DNA from 3 places in the Leucobacter sp. GX24907 genome. Region 3 is predicted to be linked to each of the others. Evidence: predicted binding sites of a transcription regulator. Region 3 holds the regulator's gene; each other region holds the start of a gene.
The links. The regulator LexA, encoded in region 3, represses DNA repair genes until DNA is damaged. The targets are predictions, from matches to a motif close to TCGAACANNTGTTCGA.
Positions count from the first base shown of each region.

Region 1 (7,713 bases), on a different contig from region 3:
CTGCCGACGAGAAGCGCGACCCGGTTCCCGGCGCCGAGCTCGACGCCAACGAGGGCGCGGATGTGCTCGAGACACGCGAAGAAGCCGAAGAGACGAAAGGCTCGGAAGACGAGGATGACGAACTAATCACCCTCGACGGTTCGGACTAGGGCCGAATCCTGCGAGATCTCGTCGCCCAGAGGCATGATCACCCGGCTCGCAAGCGCCCCAACTGCACCCGCGAGGTTGCGCCGGTCTTGGCATAGAGCGATCCGACGTGGGTCTTCACCGTCGTGATACCGATGTGCAGGCGGTTAGCGATGGCCTGGTTCGTGAGTCCCTCGGCGAGCAGGTCGAGCACCTCGGCCTCGCGGTCGGTCAGGCTCGAGCGGTCGAGCACGGTCTGAGCTGCGGCGGTTCCTCCCGACGCCGGATTCGCCGCCGTCACCTCACTCGTCGTCCCTGCCGCGGCAGTACCGTCGGCGCTCACCCGCTGAGTCTCCGTGTGCTGCGCGAATCGCGCGATCACACTGCCCGCCACGGCGGGGTCGAGCACGTGCCGGTGCTCGGCGATGTGGTGCACCGCCTGGATCAGCTCGGCGCCCCGCGTGCTCTTCAGCAGGTAGCCGTGCGCACCGGCGGCGAGCGCCTGCGCGATGAGGTCGTCGGAATCGAAGGTAGTGAGCACGAGCACTCGCGTCGCAGTCTCGGAGGTGATGCGCTCGGTCGCCCAGATGCCGTCGGTTCCTGGCATGCGAAGGTCGATGAGGGCAACCTCGGGCCGATCCCTCACGCAGGCGGCGAGTGCGTCGAAGCCGTTCTCGGCCTCACCCGCGATCTCGATCGACGGATCGGTGGAGAGGATCGCTGCCACTCCACTGCGCACGGCCTCGTGGTCGTCGGCGATGATCACACGCACTGGGCCAGTGCCGGGGTCGCGCCTAACCGCGAATTCCGCCTCACTCAATGGTCAGCACCGCCTTCCACTGCCGTTCGCCGAGGCCAGTAACCGCGTCTCCGGTCATCCCGCTTCCGGCCTCGCCTCCGTCCGTTCCGCGGTCTTCCCCCTCCGGATCGGGTCCGCTCTCGAGCTTCGCGCCCGTCCCATCGAGCAGCAGTGCGGCCCCGGTGATTCCGATGCCGCTCCCCCGCTCGGGAGCACCGCTCGCGACGAACGTGTTGCACACGGTCACGAGTGCTCCCGAGCCGCGCACGAGCATCGATATCTCAATGTCGCCGCGCCCGTGCTTGACGGCGTTGGCGACGAGCTCTTGCAGCACCCGCAGTAGGATGCCGGCCTGCGCCGCGGACCGATCTTCGAGGAAGCCGCGCAGATCGGGCTCGCCCATGCCCCGCCAGACCAGCGCACGCCCGGCCGGAGGCAGCGACGCGAGCCGCGCCAGCTCGCCCGCGACATCCGGCTCGGCTTCACCCAGGTCGTCGACCGTGGTGAGCACCGCGATGAGCCGCCGCAACTGCCGGTGCGCCTGATCCGTGCCACGCTTGGCCTGGTCGAAGCTGCTGCCGATCTCGGGTGCGGCGATTCCCTCCCTCTCGACGCGGATCCGCGCGGCCTCGACATGCAGCCCGGCGACGGCGATCTGGTTCGAGACGAGATCATGCAGGTCGTGGGCGATCCTTTGCCGCATCTGCTGTGTGGCGCGCGCGTGCTGTTCGGCCATGAGGGCCCGGGTGCGCAGACGTTCGCTGCGCACGTTCCAGCCCCAGGCCCCAGCGATCGAAATGATGAGCGCCCACTGCACCGCGAAGATCAGCACGACAGGGTTCTCCGGGCGCAGGATCACCAGCACAGCACCCGTCGCGACCGCGAGCGCGACCGCGATCCAGGCGGCGATACGGATGCCGCGGTCGCTCCCGTACTTGACGGCGCAGTAGACAAGGTCGAAGAAGACGAGGATCACACCGAGACTGCCGCCGCCGAGGGCGTCGATGGCGGTGACGACAGTTCCGAGGCTGAGGGCCAGGAGCGGTCGGCTGGAGCGCATCGTGGCGATCGCGCAGATTCCGATCAGCGCGGCCAGGAAGATCAGGTCTTCGCCCTGGACCGGCGCGAGAGAGGAGGAGAGGCGGATTGCACCCACCCGGTACAGGGCGAGGCCGATGACGAGGTAGGTCAGGGCCGCCGTGGCATCACGGAGGCGCGGCCGGGCGTTCAGCCGATCCCACCAGTTCCGCAGCATGCCTGCCATGATGCCTCATGGTGTCAGAAACCCGCGGAACTCCGCCTCCTTCGATCGGAGGAGGCGGCGCCGGGAAGTGCGGCCTCTCGCAGGATGCCTCTGATGTCGCGTCGCGCCCAAGCTGGGGGCATGAACGATCTACACTTCAACTCCGTCGTGACGGGAATCCTTATCTGCGAGATCGGGTTCTGGGTGCTGCTGCTCGGCGGGCTCGCGGCCCGCTATCTGCTGCGCTGGCGGCGAGTATCGACGGTACTGCTGCTGTGCGTTCCGCTGTTGGACGTGCTGCTGCTCTCGCTCATCGCGTGGGATCTGCTCGTGAACGACGCGACCGCCGATTTCACGCACGGACTCGGCGGCGTGTACCTCGGCTTCACCGTGGCGTTCGGGCATCAGATCATCAGCCGGGTGGATGCGCGTTTCGCGCACCGCTTCGCCGGCGGACCCACCCCGGTGAAGCCACCGAAGTCGGGGCTCGCCCAGGTGAAGTACGAGTGGGGTCAGTGGGCGCGGATGCTGCTGTGCGCGGCACTGACTTCGGCCGTGCTGGGCGGGATCGTGCTGCTCGTCGGCGATCTCGCTCGCACCGGTGAGCTGCTCGGCTGGATCGGCAGGATCTGGCTCGTCACCGTCATCTGGTTGATCGGCTGGCCGGTGTGGGTGACGGTCGGGCACTTCGGCCGGACCCCGGCCGAGGCACGTCGGTAGCGCGACAGGGATCAGGTGGGCCCGGCTGCGCTCAGCCGTTCTGCCGCTCCGGCAACCACCACTCGACCCGCGCCCCGCCGTCCCAGACCTCCCCGAGGCACACCAGCTCCGATTCCGTCGGGAACCCGTGCACCGAGTTGTCCCGGATGATCGCCCGGTCGTCCTCCCACGGAAGCTCGGCGCTCTGCTCGAGTACGGCCCGCCAACTCTCTCGCCAGGCGTCATCGGGAAGCCCCGCGAGTGCACTGAACTCGGGCAGCCAGGTGGCAATCCGGGTCGTATTCGTGTCGTCGAGCTCGCGGTGGGCGATCATGTGCACGCCGGGTGAAACCTCCGTGCGGCGCAGTTCGTCGCCGTCCCACTGGGTCAATCGAACCGACGGCCCCTGCACCTCGATGAGGTTGAAGCTCTGGGTGTTCGGACGTTCGGGAAGCGACTCCCCCGCAACAGATGCGAGCGGGATCGTGCCGCGCGATTCGAGTTCTGTGGTGCCCGGCGCCGGGTCGACGTTCTCGGGTCGGTTCAGGATCACCGACAGCCCGCCTGCTCTTGGCCGGGCGGCGAGCCAAGCCCCGCCTGCGAGGCGATCCCTCACTCCGATGACATCGGGCAGCTCGTTCGGCCACCATTCCCCTGGCGGATCCCAGAGGCGGTGCGGGTCTTCATCCCGAATCGCGAGGATCCTGACCTTCGTCCCCTCGCTCGCAGGAACTTCGACGATGACCGTGCACATGGATTCAGACTAGCGACACACGCTCAAGACCCGATATCGCGCTCGAACTCGAACCAAGAACAACTGAACACTAGGCTTTCGAGAATTCCTAGGGTCGGCGCTATACGGTTTCAACACGATCATCCTTCGAAAGGCGGCCGCCCGATGACAAACAACACCAACGACAACTGGTACGAAGAGTTCAAGGTCAAGGGCGACGAGCTCATGGCCAAAGTACGAGAGCTCATCGAGGAGGGGAACGCCCGACGGATCTACATCAAGCGGGAGAGCGGGGAGACGATCTTCGAGATCCCGCTGACTGCCGGTGTCGCCGTTACGGCCGCCGGGGCGCTGCTGGCACCGATCCTGGTAGCGGTCGGCGCCGTGGCCGCGCTGGCTACGAGCGTGACCATCGGAGTCGAGCGGCCGAAGAACCCGGACGATGTTGATGACACCGACGGAGACACTCACGCTTCATAGAAGTCCTCAGAAGAGCGTCGGAGCAGTCGACAACGCAGCCGACGGAATCTGCCGAGCGGCCGCGCCGGCCAACGACGCCGCAGGCACGCCCCGCTCGACCGACGTTCGCGTCGCGCTCCCCCGTCGCTCCAGGCCGAACCGACGCATGATGGGCCGGATTCGACCAGCCAACTGCATCCGATACTCCTTTGTCGCGCGCACGCTCGTACCCGGATACAGGCGCCGGTACTCGGGCACCAACTCGGGGTGCTCGCGCTCCAGCCACTCGAAGAACCACGGCTTCACGTGCGTGCGCAGATGCAGCGGCCCGTAGATCACCGAGGTCGCCCCCGCATCGGCGATGTCGCGCAACAACCCCGTCAGCTGCGGAACCGAGTCGCTCAGATATGGCAGCACCGGCATCACGAACACCTGGCACGAGAACCCCGCGGCGGTCGCGGCAGCGATGGTGTCCAGGCGGGCGCGCGTCGTCGGCGTGCCGGGCTCGATCGACTGCTGCAACTCGTGGTCACCGATCGCGATCGACATGGCCAGCGAAACGGGCACGCGCGATCTCGCCTCGACCAGCAGCGGCAGATCTCGCCGCAGCAGCGTCCCCTTCGTCAGGATCGAGAACGGCGTTCCCGATGCGGCGAGCGCCTCGATGATCCCGGGCATGAGTCGATACCGTCCCTCGGCGCGCTGGTACGGGTCGGTGTTGGTGCCGAGCGCGACGTGATCCCCCGTCCAGCTCGGGCGCGCGAGCTCGCGCTGCAGCACCTCGGCGACGTTCACCTTCACGACGACCTGCGAGTCGAAATCCTGCCCGGTGTCGAGATCGAGATACCGATGCGACCCCCGGGCGAAGCAGTACACGCAGGCGTGCGAGCACCCGCGGTACGGGTTCACCGTGTAATCGAACGGCATCGACGACATGCCCGGCACCTTGTTCAGCGCGCTCTTCGCAAGCACTTCATGGAAGACCATCCCCGCGAACTCCGGCGATCGCACCGTACGCAGATGGCCGGGCATGGCTGCGACTTCCGCGAGCTCGAGACCCGGCAGCGCGCTCTGCCGCTGCTTCGCCGCCGTCACCGTCTGCCCGCTCCACCTCATGCGAATCATTCGAACATATATTCGAATGAGGAGCAAGTGGAATAAGGTGCGAAGATCCTCCGGCGCACTGCGCTCGCGCATCGTGACGGGAGCAGGCGAGCCGAGGACGGCTTGAGGATCGGCGTTAGCCCTGCACGCTCCGCCGCGCACGAGGCCGGCGCGTCTGCTGCAGGAGCAGAGCCAGCCCCCCAGCTGCTGCACCCCATAAAGCATTGAGTGCCAGCATCGGAACGATCGCAATCGGATTCGCGAGCGGTCCTTCCAACTGCCCATCGAGGATCGGCGAAAGGATCCCACTCAGCGCAATCGCGAGCACCGCATACACGACCCCTGCGAAAAGCAACGTCAGGAGCGGTTGCGCAACCTTCGACAGTCCGACGACGAGCACCCACACGGCCGAGATCACGAGCGTCGCGATCACCGGGAATGCGGCACCGAGATCGATACCGAGCTGGTCGAGCACGATACGGGATACGGGGCGGATCAGCGCGAACGCACCGAGCCCGACGATGAGTAGCCAGTTCAGAGATTTCATACGGACCACGCTAGGTTTCACTTTGGTCCGCGCCCACGGTGCTATCCGGAGAGATGGTTCCGGAAATCCGGAAGAATCGCGGTCACGACGAAAGCCTCCGCACCGCACGTGCCAGAACAACGCCTCTAGCCGGAGATCTCTGACTCTTCACCCCGGAGCCTCCCGCGGTTCACCCCGGCGATGCTTCGCATTGCCAGTCTGGTCAACGGCCCGTCCGGCGCTTGCCGCGCGCCACCGGCCGGCCAGCCTCGACAACCCACCCCTGACCGAAGGAATCGCACCGCACATGCTGCCCCTCCCTCTCCACCGCCGGCGCATCCGATCTCGGCGAGCATACGCGGCGCACGCCGTCACACTCTCGGCGTGCGCCGCCCTCGTCCTCCCGCTCGCAGCAGCGACACCTGCGGCCGCCGCACCCGAGACCTCGATCGTGATCAACGAGGTGATCCAGAGCAACGACGCGATCGATGACGCGGTCGAACTGATGAACATCGGCGACGCCGCCGTAGACGTCTCGGGCTGGGTCGTCGCCGATGACCAGGATCGCGAGCCCCGGCTCGCGCTTCCTCAGGGCACCGTCATCGAACCTGACGAGTTTCTCGCCGTCACGGTCGACGTGCCGGGCCCCGAGGGCTTCGGTCTCGGCAAGGAGGACATGGCTCGGCTCCTCCTCCCCGACGGCTCAGAGGTCGACCGCTTCACCTGGAGCGGGCACCAGCCCACCTCGTACGGGTTGAACCCTGACGGCGTCGGAGACGTCGCGGTCACGAGCGAGGCGACACCCGGCGCGCCCAATGCGTTCGCGCCGGCCGGTCTGAACGAGATCGTCATCAACGAGGTGGGCTCGAACGGCGGTGATCCGGGCGACTGGGTCGAACTGGTCAACACCGGAGACACCGTCGTCGACCTCGAGAACTGGGTGCTCTCGGACGACGACGACGCGCATCAGTACCGCCTCCCCGCGGGCACCAAGCTCGATCCCGGCGAGTATCTCGCGCTCGACGAGGCTGTCGCAGAGTCCGACACTCCTGGCGACGAGGCCGAAGGCTTCGATTTCGGGCTCGGCGGAACCGATCGCGCTCGCCTGTTCCTCGCGGACGGCTCCACCCTCGTCGATGAAGCCTCCTGGGAGGGTCACAGCCTGCCGTCGCTCGGACGCTGCCCGAACGGCGTCGGCGACTTCGAGACGACCGCCTCGGCGACGAAGGGTGCGGCGAACGACTGCGCAGCACCCGACGTACCCGCCGTCGTCATCAACGAGATCGAGACGAGCGGAGGTACGCCAGACGACTGGATCGAGTTTTTCAACACGGGCGACGAGATCGTCGACCTTGCGGGTTTCGTCGTACGCGACGATAGCGATGCCGCCGACCACAGCTGGGAGTTCCCGACGGGCACCGAAATTGCACCGGGCGAGTTCCTCGTCGTCGAGAGCGCAGATCTCGGCTACGGCCTCGGCGCCGCTGACCAGGCCCGCCTCTTCCTGCCCGGCGGCTTCACCGCGGTCGATCAGCACGCTTGGGACGCGCACTCCCCCACGACGATCGGTCGTTGCCCCGACGGTACGGGCGACTTCCGCGACACCACCGCGTCGACCAAGGGTGCGCCGAACGACTGCAGCGCCGCAGTGCGCATCAACGAGGTCGAATCGAGCGGAGATCCTGACGGAGACTGGATCGAGCTCGTCAACGCCGGCTTCGAGCCCGAAGATGTCTCGGGCATGAACCTCCGCGACGGCGGTGCCGACAATGACGCGATCGTGCTGCCCTCCGAAACAGTGATCGCCGCCGGCGAGTACCTGCGCGTATTCACCGAGCCGACCTTCGGCCTGGGTGGTAACGACCTCGTACGCCTCATCGATGTCGACGGCACCACCGTCATAGACGAGACCGAGTGGACCGGCCACGCGGCGGTCACCTGGGGCCGGTGCCCTGATGCGACGGGCGCCTTCGGTCAGACCCGCGAGGCGACCCCGGGCGCCGCGAACGCCTGCGCTGGCGATC
Region 1 is NZ_JBSGPD010000010.1:30,697-38,409, reverse strand. It holds gene ACUYV6_RS12475 (hypothetical protein) at 1-149, shown strand, start outside; gene ACUYV6_RS12470 (response regulator) at 188-946, opposite strand; gene ACUYV6_RS12465 (sensor histidine kinase) at 939-2,189, opposite strand; gene ACUYV6_RS12460 (hypothetical protein) at 2,310-2,888, shown strand; gene ACUYV6_RS12455 (NRDE family protein) at 2,920-3,621, opposite strand; gene ACUYV6_RS12450 (DUF4342 domain-containing protein) at 3,766-4,080, shown strand; gene ACUYV6_RS12445 (Rv2578c family radical SAM protein) at 4,087-5,175, opposite strand; gene ACUYV6_RS12440 (hypothetical protein) at 5,300-5,710, opposite strand; gene ACUYV6_RS12435 (lamin tail domain-containing protein) at 5,997-7,713, shown strand, end outside.
Region 1: ACUYV6_RS12445 (Rv2578c family radical SAM protein) is a predicted target of LexA. The motif match lies at 5,185-5,200, and genes of this name have one in related genera.

Region 2 (7,713 bases), on a different contig from region 3:
TCAGGTCCGAGACATCACCCGCCGCCCAGTACACGCGATTCGTGACGACATCGATACCGGTGCGCTCGAGCTCCACTCGGTCGCGCGCCGAGAGCACGGTGTCGCGCACCGTCGGCGCCTGCTGGCCCACACGCGCAGAGACCTGCACGACGATCAGCCCATCGGCAGTGCTCTTCGTCTCCTTCGAGCGCACCGTGTACCGATACGAGACGGTGCCGAGCTCGTCACCGCCGTCGATACGCACTCGCCCCTGCTTGATCTGAGAGGCGTCGAGACGATCTGCCAGCTTGCGGTACTGCGCAGAATCCTCCCCGCCGGGCACGTTGGGCACCACCTCGAGCAGTTCGAGTTCACCGTTCGACGGATCGATGTCGTTGTCGAGCGGCCGCACGACCGCCGGCTCGGCGGCCCCCTGCGTGAGACGCACATAATCGCTGTAGACGATCGGGGCGCCTGCCCCCGGATCCGGTTCGGTGATGATCACGCGCAGCTTGCCGCGCCCCTCACCCCCGAACTCGTCGCGCACGGTATAGGGGATCGTCTGGATGCCCGGTTCCGCCTTCCCGGAGGCCTCGACCTGAATCGAACTGCCGCGCGGCACGATCATGGTGCTCAACTGGGGGTCCTCTGCAACGTCCACATTGACGAGACGCACACGGTCGCCGTCAGGGTCGACGTTCGACAGCGGCACCTGGGTCGTCGTCTGCTCTCCCGGCGCGAGGCGCACGGTCAGCGTGCGCGGCTGGGGCTCCCGGTTGCCCTCGCGCGGCACTACTGTGACGCGCACATGGCCGACGTCGCTGGCCTCCGGGGAGCTTGCGCCATAGGTCGTATAGCTCAGCGTGTACGTCCCCGGTTCCTTCGGAGCCAGGTACCGCAGCGAGTTGCCCGACGCGAACGCGAGCTCGCCCTTTGCCCCCGAGACTCCGACATCGGGATGCAGCACGAGCCGTTCACCGGGAGGCGCGACATCGTTGTCGAGCACATCGATATCCACGACGGCACCGGCGCGCACCGTGGCGGCATCAGCGACCGCAATGGCTCCGGCGCTGTCGGGAACCTGGAACACCGTCATGCGCCCAGTCGCGGAGTCTTCACCCTCGGCGACTTCGACGTCGACCGAGCCGATCCGACCGGGTTCGCCGCTCTCGGTCGCACCCGAGACCCGCAGCCGCGCATGCTCGATGACATCGGCGCGCAGCTGGCCGTCGAGCACATTCGCCGACCGTACGACGAGCGCGCGGCTGTTCGCGCCCGGGATCGCGTCCAGAACTTCAACAGTGGTGTCGGCAAGCGGGCGTACGAAGGCCCGCAGCGGCGGGATACCGATCTCCCCGCGATCCTCAACCGCGGTGATGCGCATGACCCCCGTGGTCTCCGACTCCGTCACGGTGTCGCGCACCGTGATCGAGAGCACCGAGCTGCCCGCCTCCGAAGCACTCACCTCGATGGCGCCCGTTCCGGCATTCGGCTTCACCGATACGCCGCCATCCTGCGCCACAGCGTCCACCAGCACGAACGATCCGGATCCGCCCGACACCCGCTCGAGCGGTCGCAAGGTCGTCGCCTCGCCCACCTTCACCGTGCTCGCGATGGGTGAGAACGTCGTCTCAGCACCATTGCGCACCCGCACGCGCAGGTCGCGCTCCCGGCTCTCGCCGCGCGAATCCTCGACCGTGAGAGACACCACGATCTCGCCCTCGGCCGCGTTCGCGTCGGTGTGCCGCAGGGCCATACGGCCATCCGCAGTCACCAGCACGCGAGCCGGGTCGTCATCGTTCGCGAGCTCCGCCCCGGCGAGCATCATGGGGTCGCCCTGCGGATCCACCCAGCCCTCGAGCACCGGTAGCACCAGCGTGCCACCAGGAGTCATCTCCGGGCTCGGCCACTCGCGCTGACACCCGTCGACCGGGCACCACGCCGGCGCGGAGTTCTCAGAGTCGTCGGCGACCGTGAGCCGCACGGTCGCCGGCTCCGAGAGCGCGATCCCGTCGGTGATGCGGTAGCGGAAAGTCGCAGTCCCAGACGCATCATCGGCGGGCGTGATCATGATGCCCTGCCCATCAGAGAGCATCTGCAGCGACCCGAAATCCGAGTCGAGCCCCGCGCCGAGGCCATCGGGCACCACCGTGAGCACGTCGCGCCGGTTCGGGTCGTAGTCATTCAGCAGCACCGGCAAGAGCGTCGGCTCACCCGGGCGCACGCCGAAGGAATCGTCGACCGCCACCGGCGGTTCCTGCTGCGTCACGTCATTGACGACGATCGCGCCCTGCTCTTCCTTCGGCGGGTCGACGAGCGACCACTGCTCGACCGGAATCAACCGGCCATCGGGCACGGTCCACATCATGCCGCTGCTCTGCTCGCTGACGAGCGCGCGGCTGCCATTGTTCAGGATCACGGGATCGGGTTCGCCTGTCTCGTCTGCGGCGTCATCCAGTTCGAGCGCCCGGGTGTCGCCACTGTCCGAGTTCCAGAACGCACCCTCGCCGGCACCGATCCACGCGGCGTAGCGGTGCTCGCCCACTGCAGCGGGCTTCGCGGGAACGCCGTCCGCCTCCGCGATCCGCTCGGCGTCGCCGTCTGGCGCCACACTCCACAGACCGGCCTCGTCGGCGATGAGCGCGTCTGCTCCCGCGGCACGCGCACTCGAGGCCTGCAGCATCGCCGTGCCCTCGAGGTCGAGCTCTGCCGCATCACCGCGGCCCTCGCGCCACAACTCGCCGCCCTCGAGGTCCAAGATCACCCAGTCGCCACCGACGATCGCGAGTTGCAGGCGTTCCGTCGGAATCCCCTCGGGCGTCTGGCTGACCCCGCTCTCGAACTCCCCGCTCTTCGCGTCGTACCAGCGCACCTCCGAACGGCCGGAGGAGAACATCGCCACGCGACCGTCGTCATTGATCGCGACCGCGTCGGCCTGGAACGTCTCGGGCTCATCGGCGTTCTCGGTCTCCGCGCGCTCGCCCGCGAGCGGATCGAGCAGCACCGGTTGGCCGAGTGGCACCGCCGCAGACGCCTCACCCTCGAAACGGCTGAGATGCACCTCACCCGATTCCGTGCGGAACACGACCGCCCCGCCCGCCTGCAGCACCTCACGCGTGCCATCGGGAGTACGCAGCGCGCCCTCTCCTGCGCCATCAGAGGTCTCGGGTGCTTCAGATGATGCCGCCGTCGCGGAGTCGCCGTCACCCGCACCGGCCCCGGCATCCTCCTGGAAATCAGCGGGAGCAATCGGATCGATGCTCCACGCCTGTCCGTTGCCATGGCTGAGCACTACGCCGTTCGCGCCGGACTGCACTACGCCGTTCGGATCCTCCACCTGTCGCACGGTGTCGATCTCGGCGGTCTCCGTGTTGACGCGCGCGTACTGACCCGACGAACGCATCGCCCACACCGAAGGCTCCTCGCGGGGCGTCTCACGAGCGTCATACCCGCTCGCGACGATCGCGACCGTCAGCACGACAGCGCATGCAAGGCCACCGGCGATCCAACTCACGACGCGCGAGCGCCGCGACTCCCCGAGCTGCTTCACCTCCGCCACCTAGAAACCGCCCATCGCCATGATGCCGAACACGATGACGCCCATCGCGCCGACAGCGATGCCGGCCCCGATGAGCCCGGCCCTCAGCGCCGATCTCGGCGGATCGATCAGCACGCCATCGCGATCCTCAACCGACGACGCCGCAGCCAACCGAGCCCGCCGCTTCGCTCGACCGCCCTCGGGCCGCACGGCGGACACCACCGGCCCGCGCACCGCACCGGCGGGCGCCGGGGGCGTCACCCAGGCCGACGCCACCGTGTCGAGCGGGGTGACATCCAAGCCGTACATGCGCTGCAAGCGCTGCAGAGCTTCTCCGAACGCGCGCATCGAGTCGAAGCGTTGCTCCGGCGCCTTCCCCATGGAGTGAGCGAGCACCGCGTCGAAGTGCTCGTAGCCCTGCGCACCCGGAATCGGCGTGTAGATGGCCTTCTTGATGCGCGAGCTCATCTTCGACTGGGTGTTCATGCTCCGCTCAGGAAGCTCGAAAGGCGCGTGACCCGCAGCAAACGTGTAGAGGGTGGCGCCCAGCGACCAGATCTCACTCGCCACCGTGCCGCCCTCGGTGCCCTCGAGCACCTCGGGAGCGGCCCAGGGCAGCGAGAACGCGTGGCGCGTTCCGGTGTCACCGCGCATCGTCGCAATACCGAAGTCGGCAAGCGCCGGACGCCCCGTCGTCGAAATGAGCACGTTCGACGGCTTGATATCTCGGTGCAGCACCCCCGCCTGGTGCGCAGTCTCGAGTGCACCGGCAAGGCGCACACCGACATCGAGCACTTCGGCCAGCCGTGCCGGTTTGCCCTTCGTGCGCGTACGCATCGAATCCGGACAGTATTCCATCGCAATGTACGGGCGGCCGTCGGTCGCGACGCTCGCCTGGAAGATGGAGACGATCGACGGGTGGCTCGACAGTCTGGCCATCGCATCCGCCTCGGCCTCGAACGCAGACCGCTCGGCGGGCGCCTGCAGATCTTCTTCGAGCACCTTGATCGCAACGACCCGTCGCGGCATGTCCTGCTCATAGAGGTAGACGTGCGCGAACCCTCCCGACCCCAGCGGTCGCACATATCCGAAGCCCGAGATCTGCGGCGGGGGCGACACCGCCGCCTTAGCCATCGGGCTGAACGGGCAGGATCGCTCGAGTGCCCGAAGCGGGGCCGACTTCGACGGCGCCACGCCCCTGGCGCGCATCGGAGCAGGTCGTGATCACGAAGCAAGCATAATACGCCAGATGTTCTCCTCATACCGCGAAGATCGACATTTCATACGCACGTCGCAGCGAAGTGCCTCCGACAACGACGGAACGGCCCCCGCCGAAGCGAGGGCCGTTCCGATGCGCTGTGCTGAGCCGAGAGCACGGCTCATACGGTCTTTACAGACCCGCGACGTCGAGCGGGATGCCCGGGCCGAACGTGGTCGACACGGCGCCCTTGATGACGTACTTGCCCTTCGAGGACGACGGCTTCAGACGCGAGATCTCGTCGAGCACCGAGGAGATGTTCTCCTGCAGCTGCTCAGCCGAGAACGAGGCCTTGCCGACGATGAAGTGCACGTTGGCGTGCTTGTCGACGCGGAACTCGATCTTGCCGCCCTTGATGTCTTCAACAGCCTTGGCCGTGTTGGGGGTGACGGTGCCGGTCTTCGGGTTCGGCATAAGGCCGCGGGGGCCGAGCACCTTACCCAGTCGTCCGACCTTGCCCATGAGCTCGGGAGTCGCGACGGCCGAATCGAAATCGGTGTAGCCGGCGGCCACCTTCTCGATCAGCTCGTCGCCACCGACCTCGTCAGCACCCGCAGCGATCGCGGCCTCGGCGGCCGGGCCCACTGCGAACACGATGACGCGCGCGGTCTTACCGGTGCCGTGCGGGAGGTTGACGGTGCCGCGGACCATCTGGTCCGCCTTGCGGGGGTCCACACCGAGCTTGACTGCGACCTCGACGGTCGAGTCGGTCTTGGTGGAACCGGTCTCCTTCGCCAGGGCGACGGCCTCAGCGGGAGTGTAGAACTTGCCTGCCTGAATCTTCTCGGCAGCGGCGCGGTACGCCTTCGACTTCTGTGCCATTGATCTGCCCCTTACTCGACCGTGATGCCCATGGAGCGAGCGGTGCCCGCGATGATCTTCGATGCCGCGTCCAGGTCGTTCGCGTTGAGATCGGCCTGCTTCTGCTCGGCGATCTGACGGACCTGCTCGGCGGTGACCTTCGCGACCTTGACGGTGTGCGGGGTGCCCGAGCCCTTCTGAACGCCGGCGGCCTTCTTGAGCAGCTCGGCGGCGGGGGGAGTCTTCAGGACGAAGGTGAACGAGCGATCCTCGTACACCGTGATCTCGACCGGCACGACGTTGCCGCGCTGCGACTCGGTCGCGGCGTTGTACGCCTTGCAGAACTCCATGATGTTGACGCCGTGCTGACCCAGGGCAGGACCCACGGGGGGTGCCGGGTTGGCGGCGCCGGCAGCGATCTGAAGCTTGATCAGACCGGTGACCTTCTTGGCCTTAGCCATAGTTGATTCCTCTCTTCGAACGCGCACGTGCTGCACGTGTTCTCCCGCTGCGCCGGCCGTTCCGACGTGCGGTGCAGTTCACGTTCCCACGACGATCGGCATGATGCTGACGCGCGTGAGACGCAAACCAGACAAGAATACCTGATCTCTGCGGGATCGGCATCCTGGAGTTCCGGTGGATCTCTGTCGCGATCCTCGGATCTCGTGCATACAATCGTTCGATGACGTTCTGAAATTTCTATATAGTAGTCACTGGAATTACTAACCCACGAAGGAGTGCGATGAGAACCTACGACCCGAAGACGTTCTTCCGGTTCCTCGGATTCGACCCCGGCGACCAGCAGTACGAGTGCCCCGACCTCGCGACGCTGAACGTCTACTGCCGCGGTGACCGCGACCAACTCACCCGGCTCGCCGGCGTCACCCCCTTCGAACTGACAAGCGATGTCTTCATGCTGACCGTGGCCGACTTCTCGAACTGCACGATGACGCAGGGCGGCTACTTCGACGGCGGGATGATCCTGCCCATCTCATACGGCGAGCACCGTGGCGGCAACTACTTCTTCGAGTTCGAGGATCAGCACTGGAGCACGGCTGCCGGTCGTGAACTGTGGGGATACCCCAAGCGCTACGCCAAGTTCTCACTCGAGACCACCGACAGCGGGGTTCGGGCGAAGATCTGGGACTACGACATGCCGATCCTCGATCTCGCACTCGACTTCGACGACAGCGTCACCGGCGAAGCCTGGAACGACGTCGACCTCACCCCCACCATTCAGGCTCGAGCAGTTCCCGAGGTCAACGGCCCGTCGTTCTCCCAGTTCGACATCGCGATGCGCAACACCGCAGCCAACTTCGCACTGAGGGAGCGTCGCCTCGGACGCGCACAGGCAACGATCGGAAAGATCGATGTCGGCTCAGATCTTCTCGACGGCCAACCGCTGCACGTACTCGAGGTGCTCGGTGGAGAGTACACCGTCGGCGACTTCGCAGCGACCGCGGCAAACGGCACCCCGGTGGTACTGGACTCACTCGTCAATCAGCCGGCCGACTGACGCCGACGGCATCGCCGAGCTCGCGTTGGCAGCGGCCTCCGAAACTTCTCCCGAATACAACGAACAGGAAACACACCATGTCACTTGCCTCACACAAGATCCGTCGCGTGCTCGCGTTCAGCGGCATCGCGGTCATCACCGCAGCGTCGCTCGCGGCCTGCTCCTCGGAAGGGGCCAGCAGCGACGGCGACTGCACTCCGGCTCACGAGTTCGAGACCATCAACCCCGGCGAGCTCGTCGTCGGCGCTTACGAGGTCGCACCCTACGTCGTCATCGAAGACGATGAGACGCTCTCCGGCTGGGAGGGCGACCTCATCACGAAGTTCGCCGACGAGAACTGCCTCGACCTCGTCGTGTCAGCGGCCGGTGGCGCCAGCGCCGTGATCCCCTCTGTGCAGAGCGGGCGCGCCGATGTCGGCATCACCGACTGGTACCGCACCAAGGAGCGAGCCAAGCTCGTGAACCTGAGCTACCCGCACTCGCTGGATCTCGCGGCGATCATCTCCAAGGATGGCCTCACGGTCGACGACCTCGAGGGCAAGAAGGTCTCTTCCGTGGCGGGCAACCTCTGGAATGACAGCCTCCAGAAGAAGTTCGGTGACAACTTCACCGTGTACCAAG
Region 2 is NZ_JBSGPD010000001.1:369,787-377,499, reverse strand. It holds gene ACUYV6_RS01860 (Ig-like domain-containing protein) at 1-3,529, opposite strand, end outside; gene ACUYV6_RS01855 (serine/threonine-protein kinase) at 3,539-4,651, opposite strand; gene rplA (50S ribosomal protein L1) at 4,908-5,597, opposite strand; gene rplK (50S ribosomal protein L11) at 5,609-6,037, opposite strand; gene ACUYV6_RS01840 (acetoacetate decarboxylase family protein) at 6,319-7,092, shown strand; gene ACUYV6_RS01835 (substrate-binding periplasmic protein) at 7,170-7,713, shown strand, end outside.
Region 2: ACUYV6_RS01840 (acetoacetate decarboxylase family protein) is a predicted target of LexA. The motif match lies at 6,244-6,259, and genes of this name have one in related genera.

Region 3 (7,713 bases):
CACCGGCATCGGTGATGCCACAGGGCACGAAGTTCGAGAACGGCTCCAGTGAATTGCTGCAGTTGAGCGCGAAACCGTGGGTGACGAGGCCCCCCTTCGCATGCAGGCCGATCTGTGCGAACTTCTCTTCACCGGTAGCGCCGTGGGCCCAGACGCCTGAGCGGCCTGCGATCCTATAGCCCGCTACGCCGAACTCCGCCGACACATCGATGAGCAACTGCTCGAGGTCGCGCACGAAGTCGACCACGCCGACCTGCTCGCGCAGTCGAATGACGGGGTAGCCGACAAGCTGTCCCGGCCCATGCCAGGTGACCCGGCCACCGCGATCGACCGGGACTACGGGACTGCCGTCGTCGGGATACTCATCGGGGGAGGAGCGCCTGCCCGCGGTGTATACGGCCTCGTGCTCGAGGAGTAGCGCGGTTCCGCGATTCTCGCCAAAAGTCACTCGATCGGCGGCTTGCCTCTGGAGCTCGAGACCCCGCGGATATGGGACCAGATCTGGGGCAACACCGGCGACGACGATATCGACGGGCGAGGGGTCCGGCTCGCGGTGCGTGCGTGTCGGCGCGCCTGCATGTTGTGCCAGCTCATCGGACTTCTGTACCAAGGGCAGAGTCATGCACTCAGGATAATTGGACGGAGTCCACAAATAAAATCGGCCTGCGAATACGGAGTCTTGGCCCCGCCTCGCGGGAACCGGTGTCAGACTGCGCGGAAGACCGCGACGACCTTGCCCAGCACCTCGGCGTAGTCGCCGAGGATCGGCTCGAAAGCGCTGTTTCGGGGAAGCAGCCAGGTATGTCCGTCACGTCGTCTGAAGACCTTCACGGTAGCCTCACCATCGAGCATTGCAGCCACGATGTCGCCGTTCTCGGCGTCGCGCTGCTGTCGAATGACGACGAAGTCGCCATCGCAGATCGCAGCATCGATCATGGAGTCGCCGACGACCTTCAGCATGAAGAGCTGACCGTCGCCCACGAGCTGCCGGGGGAGCGGGACGACTTCTTCGACCTGCTGATCCGCGGTAATCGGAACGCCGGCGGCGATGCGGCCGACGAGCGGCACGTACGCGGCCTCTTCTACCTGCTGCTGCGGCGCATCTGCGATGGCCTGGCTGGTCGATGCGAGCTCAACGAGAATCTCGAGGGCCCGGGGGCGGTTCGGGTCTCGACGAATGTATCCGGCCAGCTCGAGCCTGCCGAGCTGGTGCGTCACGCTCGACAGCGAGGCGAGTCCGACAGCGTCACCGATCTCGCGCATGCTCGGCGGGTAACCGCGATTCTCGACCGAGCGGGCGATGAATTCGAGGATCGCCTGCTGCTTCTCCGAGAGCGGCTTCGTCTTGCGCGGGGCGTCGTCGGCCATGAGGAGTCCTTGAATGTCGGTGGTGCGTGAAACAGTGCTGCCGTGTTCGAAACGATAGCCGAGTTCGGAGAAATCCGGCAAACATGTGTTCGAGTGTCGCGAGGAAAGCGGCAGAAAGGCTCGAATGATGGGCTTGCGGTTTCGAAAGATCGAAGATACATTCGAAAGAGATGTTCGGATCGTAATGCGAATTCGAATCTCGAAAGTGAAAGGAACCCCACCATGAGCGCACTGGCACTTCTTCCTCAGGAGGAGATCGCGGCACACCCGACCGCTGTTCGGTCAACTGCTGCTCGGTCGAACGTTGCTGCTCGGTCGACGAACCCTGCTGCTCGGTCAACCGCCTCGACGCAGTCGCCGAAGCTGCGGCTCACCCGCCGTGGTCGCATTGTGTTCGGTGGGCTCGTCACGGTGCTGATGTCTGCACTGCTGGCTGCTGCCGCGCTCTTCGGGTCTTCCTCCGCGAATGCGTCGATTGAAGACGGTGCGCAGGAGTTTGGCTACGTGGTGGTCGCTCCCGGTGCGACGCTCTGGAATGTCGCCTCAGAGTTGGATCCGAATGAAGATCCGCGCGACCTGGTTTCCGAGATCGTCCTTCTCAATCAGCTCGATAGCTCGAGCGTGCTTGCCGGGCAGGCGATCGCGGTGCCGCTCCGGTACTCGGACGCTCCCGGGGTGGTTGACGCCTCAGACCTGGGCATCGAACCCTGAAGCAGCTTCAACCCTGAAGCAGCTCTAGACTGGAGTGGTGACCCAGCTGAGTGACCTTCCTCTTCGCGATAACCTCGTCGGCCTGGAGCCCTACGGTGCACCGCAGGATCCGGTTCCGGTGAGCCTGAACGTCAATGAAAACACGCATCCAATACCTGAGGTTGTCGTGCGCGATATCACTGAGGCGCTCGGCAACGCGCTGCGTGGTGCGAACCGCTACCCCGATCGAGAGGCCTTCGAGCTGCGCGAGGCGCTCGCGCACTACCTCGGCCATGGCCTGACCGGCGAGCAGGTGTGGGCAGCGAACGGCTCCAACGAGGTCTTGCAGCAGATCCTGCAAGCGTTCGGTGGCCCGGGCCGGTCACTGTTGAGCTTCACTCCCACCTACTCCATGTATCCGCTGCTCGCCTCAGGCACCGACACCGAATGGATCCCGGTTCCGAGACCAGAGGATTACACGCTCACACCAGACGGAGTCGCAGCGGCGCTGCGTGAGCACCGGCCCAGCATCGCGATCATCTGCGGACCGAACAACCCAACCGGAACGCCACTTGACCGTGAAGTCATCACAGCCGCCTACGACGCGTTCGACGGCATCCTGATCATCGATGAGGCCTACTTCGAGTTCGACAATGGGCGCGAAAGCGCCGTCGCACTGCTCGAAGGCCGTCCGCGGCTCATCGTGTCGCGGACGATGAGTAAGGCGTTCGCCTTCGCCGGCGTGCGGCTCGGCTACATCGCCGCAGACGCAGCGGTGGTCGACGCACTCCGTCTCGTGCGGCTTCCGTACCACCTGTCAGTGCTCACCCAGACGGCAGCGACCGTCGCCGTCCGCCATGCCGACACGATGCTCGCGACCGTCGCAGACATTCGCGGCCAGCGAGACCGACTCGCCGGCGCGCTCGCTGACATGGGGTACGACGTGCACGAGTCCGGTGCGAACTTCCTGCTCGTCGGAGGCTTCGCCGACCCTGATGCGACGTTCGAGGCGCTGCGGGCTCGGGGCATTCTGATCCGAAACCTCGGTATTCCCGGGCACCTGCGCATCACCGCGGGCACTGAGGAGGAGACGGCGACGCTGATCGACGCGATCCGCGATCTGCGCGATACTATCGAGGCATGACCGCAGCACCACGCACCGCATCGCTCGAACGTTCCACGAGTGAGTCGCAGATCAGCATCGACCTCGACCTCGACGGCAACGGCGTTGCCGACGTCGACACCGGCGTGCCGTTCTTCGACCACATGCTCACGGCGCTCGCGAAGCACTCCCTGACCGACCTGACGGTGCGGGCCAAGGGCGATGTTCACATCGATGTGCACCACACCGTTGAAGACACCGGGATCCTTCTGGGGCAGGCTCTGCTCGAAGCGCTCGGAGACAAGAGCGGCATCTCGCGCTACGGCGACGCGCTCGTTCCACTCGACGAGGCCCTCGCCCAGGCGGTCGTCGACATCTCCGGCCGCCCCTACCTGGTGCACTCCGGCGAGCCCGCGGGCTTCGAGTATCACCTCATCGGCGGCCACTTCACCGGGTCGATGGTGCGGCACTTCTTTGAGGCCTTCGTGCTCAACGCGAGGCTCACTGTGCACGTGAAGCTGCTTGAGGGCCGCGATCCGCACCACATCGCCGAGGCCGAGTTCAAGGCGTTCGCTCGTGCCCTGCGCCAGGCGAAGGCCGTCGACCCGCTCGTCTCGGGGATCCCCTCCACCAAGGGCGCCCTGTGACCGCAGCCGCCGGATCGGGAGAACCGGAGCCCTCCGAGACGAACCCCTCCGAGATGTCGCCGCGCAAGCGCGTCGTCGTCCTCGACTACGGATCCGGCAACGTGCACTCGGCGGTGAAAGCACTCGTCATGGCCGGCGCAGACGTCGAACTGACCCGCGACCCGCGCGCCGTGATGGACGCCGATGGATTGCTGGTGCCAGGGGTAGGGGCCTTTGACGCCGTGATCCGGCAGCTGCGCGATGTCCGTGGCGACGAGCTCATCGATCGCCGACTCGCTGGTGGCCGAGCCGTACTCGGAATCTGCGTGGGTGAACAAGTGCTGTTCGAACGTGGCATCGAGCGCGGCGTGGAGACTGACGGGCTCGGGCAATGGCCGGGCACGGTACGCGCGTTGGAAGCTCCGGTGCTGCCGCACATGGGCTGGAGTCACGTGCAGGCTCCTGAGGGGAGCCGACTCTTTGCGGGGATCGAGAACGAGCGTTTCTACTTCGTTCACAGCAACGCTGCGACCGAATGGACGATCGAGGGGCGCACCGAAGCCACGAAGCCACTCGTAACCTGGGCCGAGCACGGCGAGCGGTTCATTGCGGCGGTTGAGAACGGGCCGCTCTCGGCTACGCAGTTTCACCCTGAGAAGTCAGGGGATGCAGGTATTCGGCTTCTGCGGAATTGGCTCGACACGCTCAGCTAGACTCGGGAGTCATGACCAATCTGAGTGAGCGACCCAAGCTCGTCCTGCTGCCCGCCATCGACATCGTCGACGGCCAGGCGGTCCGTCTGACGCAGGGAGAAGCCGGAACCGAGAAAGGTTACGGCAATCCTGTCGACGCGGCCCTTGACTGGGCGGAGCAGGGCGCCGAATGGATCCACCTCGTCGACCTCGACGCAGCGTTCGGCCGGGGCAGCAATGCTCCGGTGATCCGCAAAGTGATGAAGCATGCCAGGCACGTGAAGATTGAGCTCTCAGGCGGCATTCGCGATGATGCGAGCCTCGAGGCGGCTCTCGAAGCCGGCGCGACACGGGTCAACCTCGGTACTGCCGCGCTCGAGAACCCGGAATGGACCGAAGCGGCAATCGCCCGGTACGGAGAGCAGATCGCGGTCGGCCTCGATGTGCGCGGTGAGACGCTCGCTGCACGCGGGTGGACTGAGGATCGCGGCAATCTCTGGGAGGTGCTCGCCCGACTCGAGGAGGCCGGGTGCTCGCGATACGTCGTGACCGATGTCACGAAGGATGGCACCATGCGCGGCCCGAACGTCGAGCTGCTGGCTCAGGTGTGCGCCAAGACCGACCGGCCTGTCGTGGCCTCCGGCGGCGTCTCGAGTCTCGACGATCTGGCGGCTCTGCGTGAGATCGTGCATCTCGGAGTCGAAGGGGCGATCGTCGGCAAGGCGTTGTACGACGGAGCGTTCACACTGGCGGCGGCTCTCGACGTCGCCACGAACTAAAGGCCTATGGCGATCAAAAAGCTCCCCTCGACCGGCGATGCTCCCCGCGCTACTGGCGTACCTGAGAGCCTCGTCGCAGGAGGGTCCGCGGATTCCGCAGGCTTCCCCTGGGCCGGTCGCACGTTCGACCACCACGAAACAGCGTTCGCGGACGACAATGGTGAGACGCCCGACGAACTGCGTACGGCAGTCGCCGCGGTACGTACGGCCGCTGAGTCACTTCGGACCACGGGTTCGGGCCTCGAGCGCCTCGCAGAGACCCACACTGACGCGATCCTCGCGCTCTCCCGGGTGCGCGTGCTGATTCCCTTGCTCGCCGAGGCCGGCGACACCGGGCTCACGCCTGACGGAAAGGTCGTCGAGAAGTCGCAGGAACTCTCCATCGTGACCGTCGTCGCGCCCGATGGGCGTCGAGCCATGCCGGTGTTCAGCTCAGTCGCGACCATGCGGGAATGGAACCCCGAAGCGCGGCCGATCCCGGTACCCGGCCCTCAGGCCGCGCTCGCCGCAGCTCAGGAGCAGACGGACCTCATCATCGTTGACCCGGGCACCGCCGATCAGGAATTTGGTGTGCGTCGTACGCAACTCGAAGCGATGGCCATGGGGGCACCGTTGCCGCCGTCCTGGGCCGATGGCGACGTGCTGGTCGCCTTCCAGGACTCACTCGCCGACGACGAGCGGGTCGCCGCGGTGATGCTCGTGCCAGGAGACCCTGAGGGGCGGCTGCTGGCTCCTGAGACCGACGTCGTGCTGCAACTCGCACCAGGTCTCGACCGGGAGGAATTGAGCGCGCTCGTCGCCGGGGTGCAGTCGCGCTGGGCAGTCGATCGTTCGATCGCGTCTCGCGTCGACTCGCTGCGGGTGCGTCCGGTGGCAGCGGAGACCCCGTTCACACGAGATTGATGAGCAGCACGTAGCAGGTCGTGCCGGCTGCGATGCTGACGAGGGTGCGCCGCTTCGACAGTAGGTGCACCGCGACGGTCACTGCGAGCGAAACGATCGCGGCCCAGGCCCGGTCTGGTTGGTCGACGAGTTGGCCTCGGAAGATCACCACCGCGAGGATCAACAGGATGCCCGCCGGCATCCACTGCCCGAGCTTCTGCACGAAGCGCGACTTGCGCAGCGGCTTCAACGCCGCGAAGGGCAGCGCCCGCAAACCGAGTGTGATGAGGCCGGAGACGGCCACGGCAGTGATGAGATACCACGTGTTGGTCATGCCGGGCCTCCGTCACTACTGGTGTTGTCGGTGCTCGCGTCGGTGCTGCTGTCGGTGTTGGTGTCGGTGCCCCGGGCTTCCTGCCACCGGTTCAGCACGAATCGGAGTGCGAGCAGCGTCGAGAAGATGATGAGGCCGACGAGCAGTGCGGAGTCAGGCGAGATGATGAGCGCGGCGCTCACGGCGAGTGCGGCGAGTAGTGCGGACGGGAGTTCGCGCTTCGAGCGCACAGCATCGAGCGCCATCACAGTGAAGAGCGCGCAGAGTGCGAATTCGAAGCCCTCGATAGGTTCGGGCATGAGGTGCGCGATCATGACGCCGATCAGGCCGCCGAACACCCAGTACCCCTGCATTGCGAGTTGGCCGGCCACCATGCGGCGTGATGCGAGTTGCTCGCGCGGCATCAGCACATACGTTGCGTATGCTTCGTCGACCATTCCGTACACCGAGTAGGCACGGGGAAGGCCTCGTCGCACTGCGTCGATGGGAAACGAGAGCGCGTAGAAGACATGGCGGAAGTTCACGGCGAAGACCGTGACGGCGATGGTGAGGATCGGTGTGGCGGCCGCAAGCATGCTGACGAGCAGCAGTTCCACAGAGCCGGCGAAAATGCCGATCGAGAGCGCCGGAGTGAGCCACCAGGGAAGGCCTGCCTGGATGACGAGAACGCCGAGAGCGACGCCCAGTGGGAAGATCCCGATCCCGGAACCGAGCGAGTCGACCAGTCCGGCGCGCACGCCCGGGCGGGGCGGTTCCGGAAATGTCGGAGGGGGCGAGTCTGGCATGAGAACATCATCTCGAAGTTTGCGCGCAATGTGCATGCGAAATGCTGCGCATATGGGAGGTTCTGTGCACTATGGACCTATGGATCACTTAGATCACGCAATTATCGAAGAGCTCGAGCGGGACGGGCGCATCAGCAATGTCGAGTTGGCCGCAAGAGTGGGGCTGACTCCAGGACCTTGCTTGCGGAGGGTGCAGCGACTCGAGCACGATGGAGTGATCCGCGGCTATCGGGCGGAGATCGCGCCTGAATCAGTCGGGAGAGGTTTCGAGGTGATTCTGCACTTCGATCTTGCGGTGCACGACACTGCGACGGTGGAGGGCTTTGAGCGGGAGATCGCCGCCCTTCCTGAAGTCGTCGAGTTCATGAGGCTGTTCAGCAGTCCCGATTACTTCGCGCGCATCGCTGTGGCTGATCTGGCGGCATACGAGGATCTGCTGACGCACCGCATCATGT
Region 3 is NZ_JBSGPD010000006.1:177,408-185,120, reverse strand. It holds gene lipB (lipoyl(octanoyl) transferase LipB) at 1-622, opposite strand, end outside; gene lexA (transcriptional repressor LexA) at 706-1,368, opposite strand; gene ACUYV6_RS10880 (hypothetical protein) at 1,591-2,079, shown strand; gene ACUYV6_RS10875 (histidinol-phosphate transaminase) at 2,117-3,202, shown strand; gene hisB (imidazoleglycerol-phosphate dehydratase HisB) at 3,199-3,807, shown strand; gene hisH (imidazole glycerol phosphate synthase subunit HisH) at 3,861-4,499, shown strand; gene priA (bifunctional 1-(5-phosphoribosyl)-5-((5-phosphoribosylamino)methylideneamino)imidazole-4-carboxamide isomerase/phosphoribosylanthranilate isomerase PriA) at 4,511-5,257, shown strand; gene ACUYV6_RS10855 (SseB family protein) at 5,264-6,160, shown strand; gene ACUYV6_RS10850 (branched-chain amino acid transporter permease) at 6,147-6,473, opposite strand; gene ACUYV6_RS10845 (AzlC family ABC transporter permease) at 6,470-7,258, opposite strand; gene ACUYV6_RS10840 (Lrp/AsnC family transcriptional regulator) at 7,338-7,713, shown strand, end outside.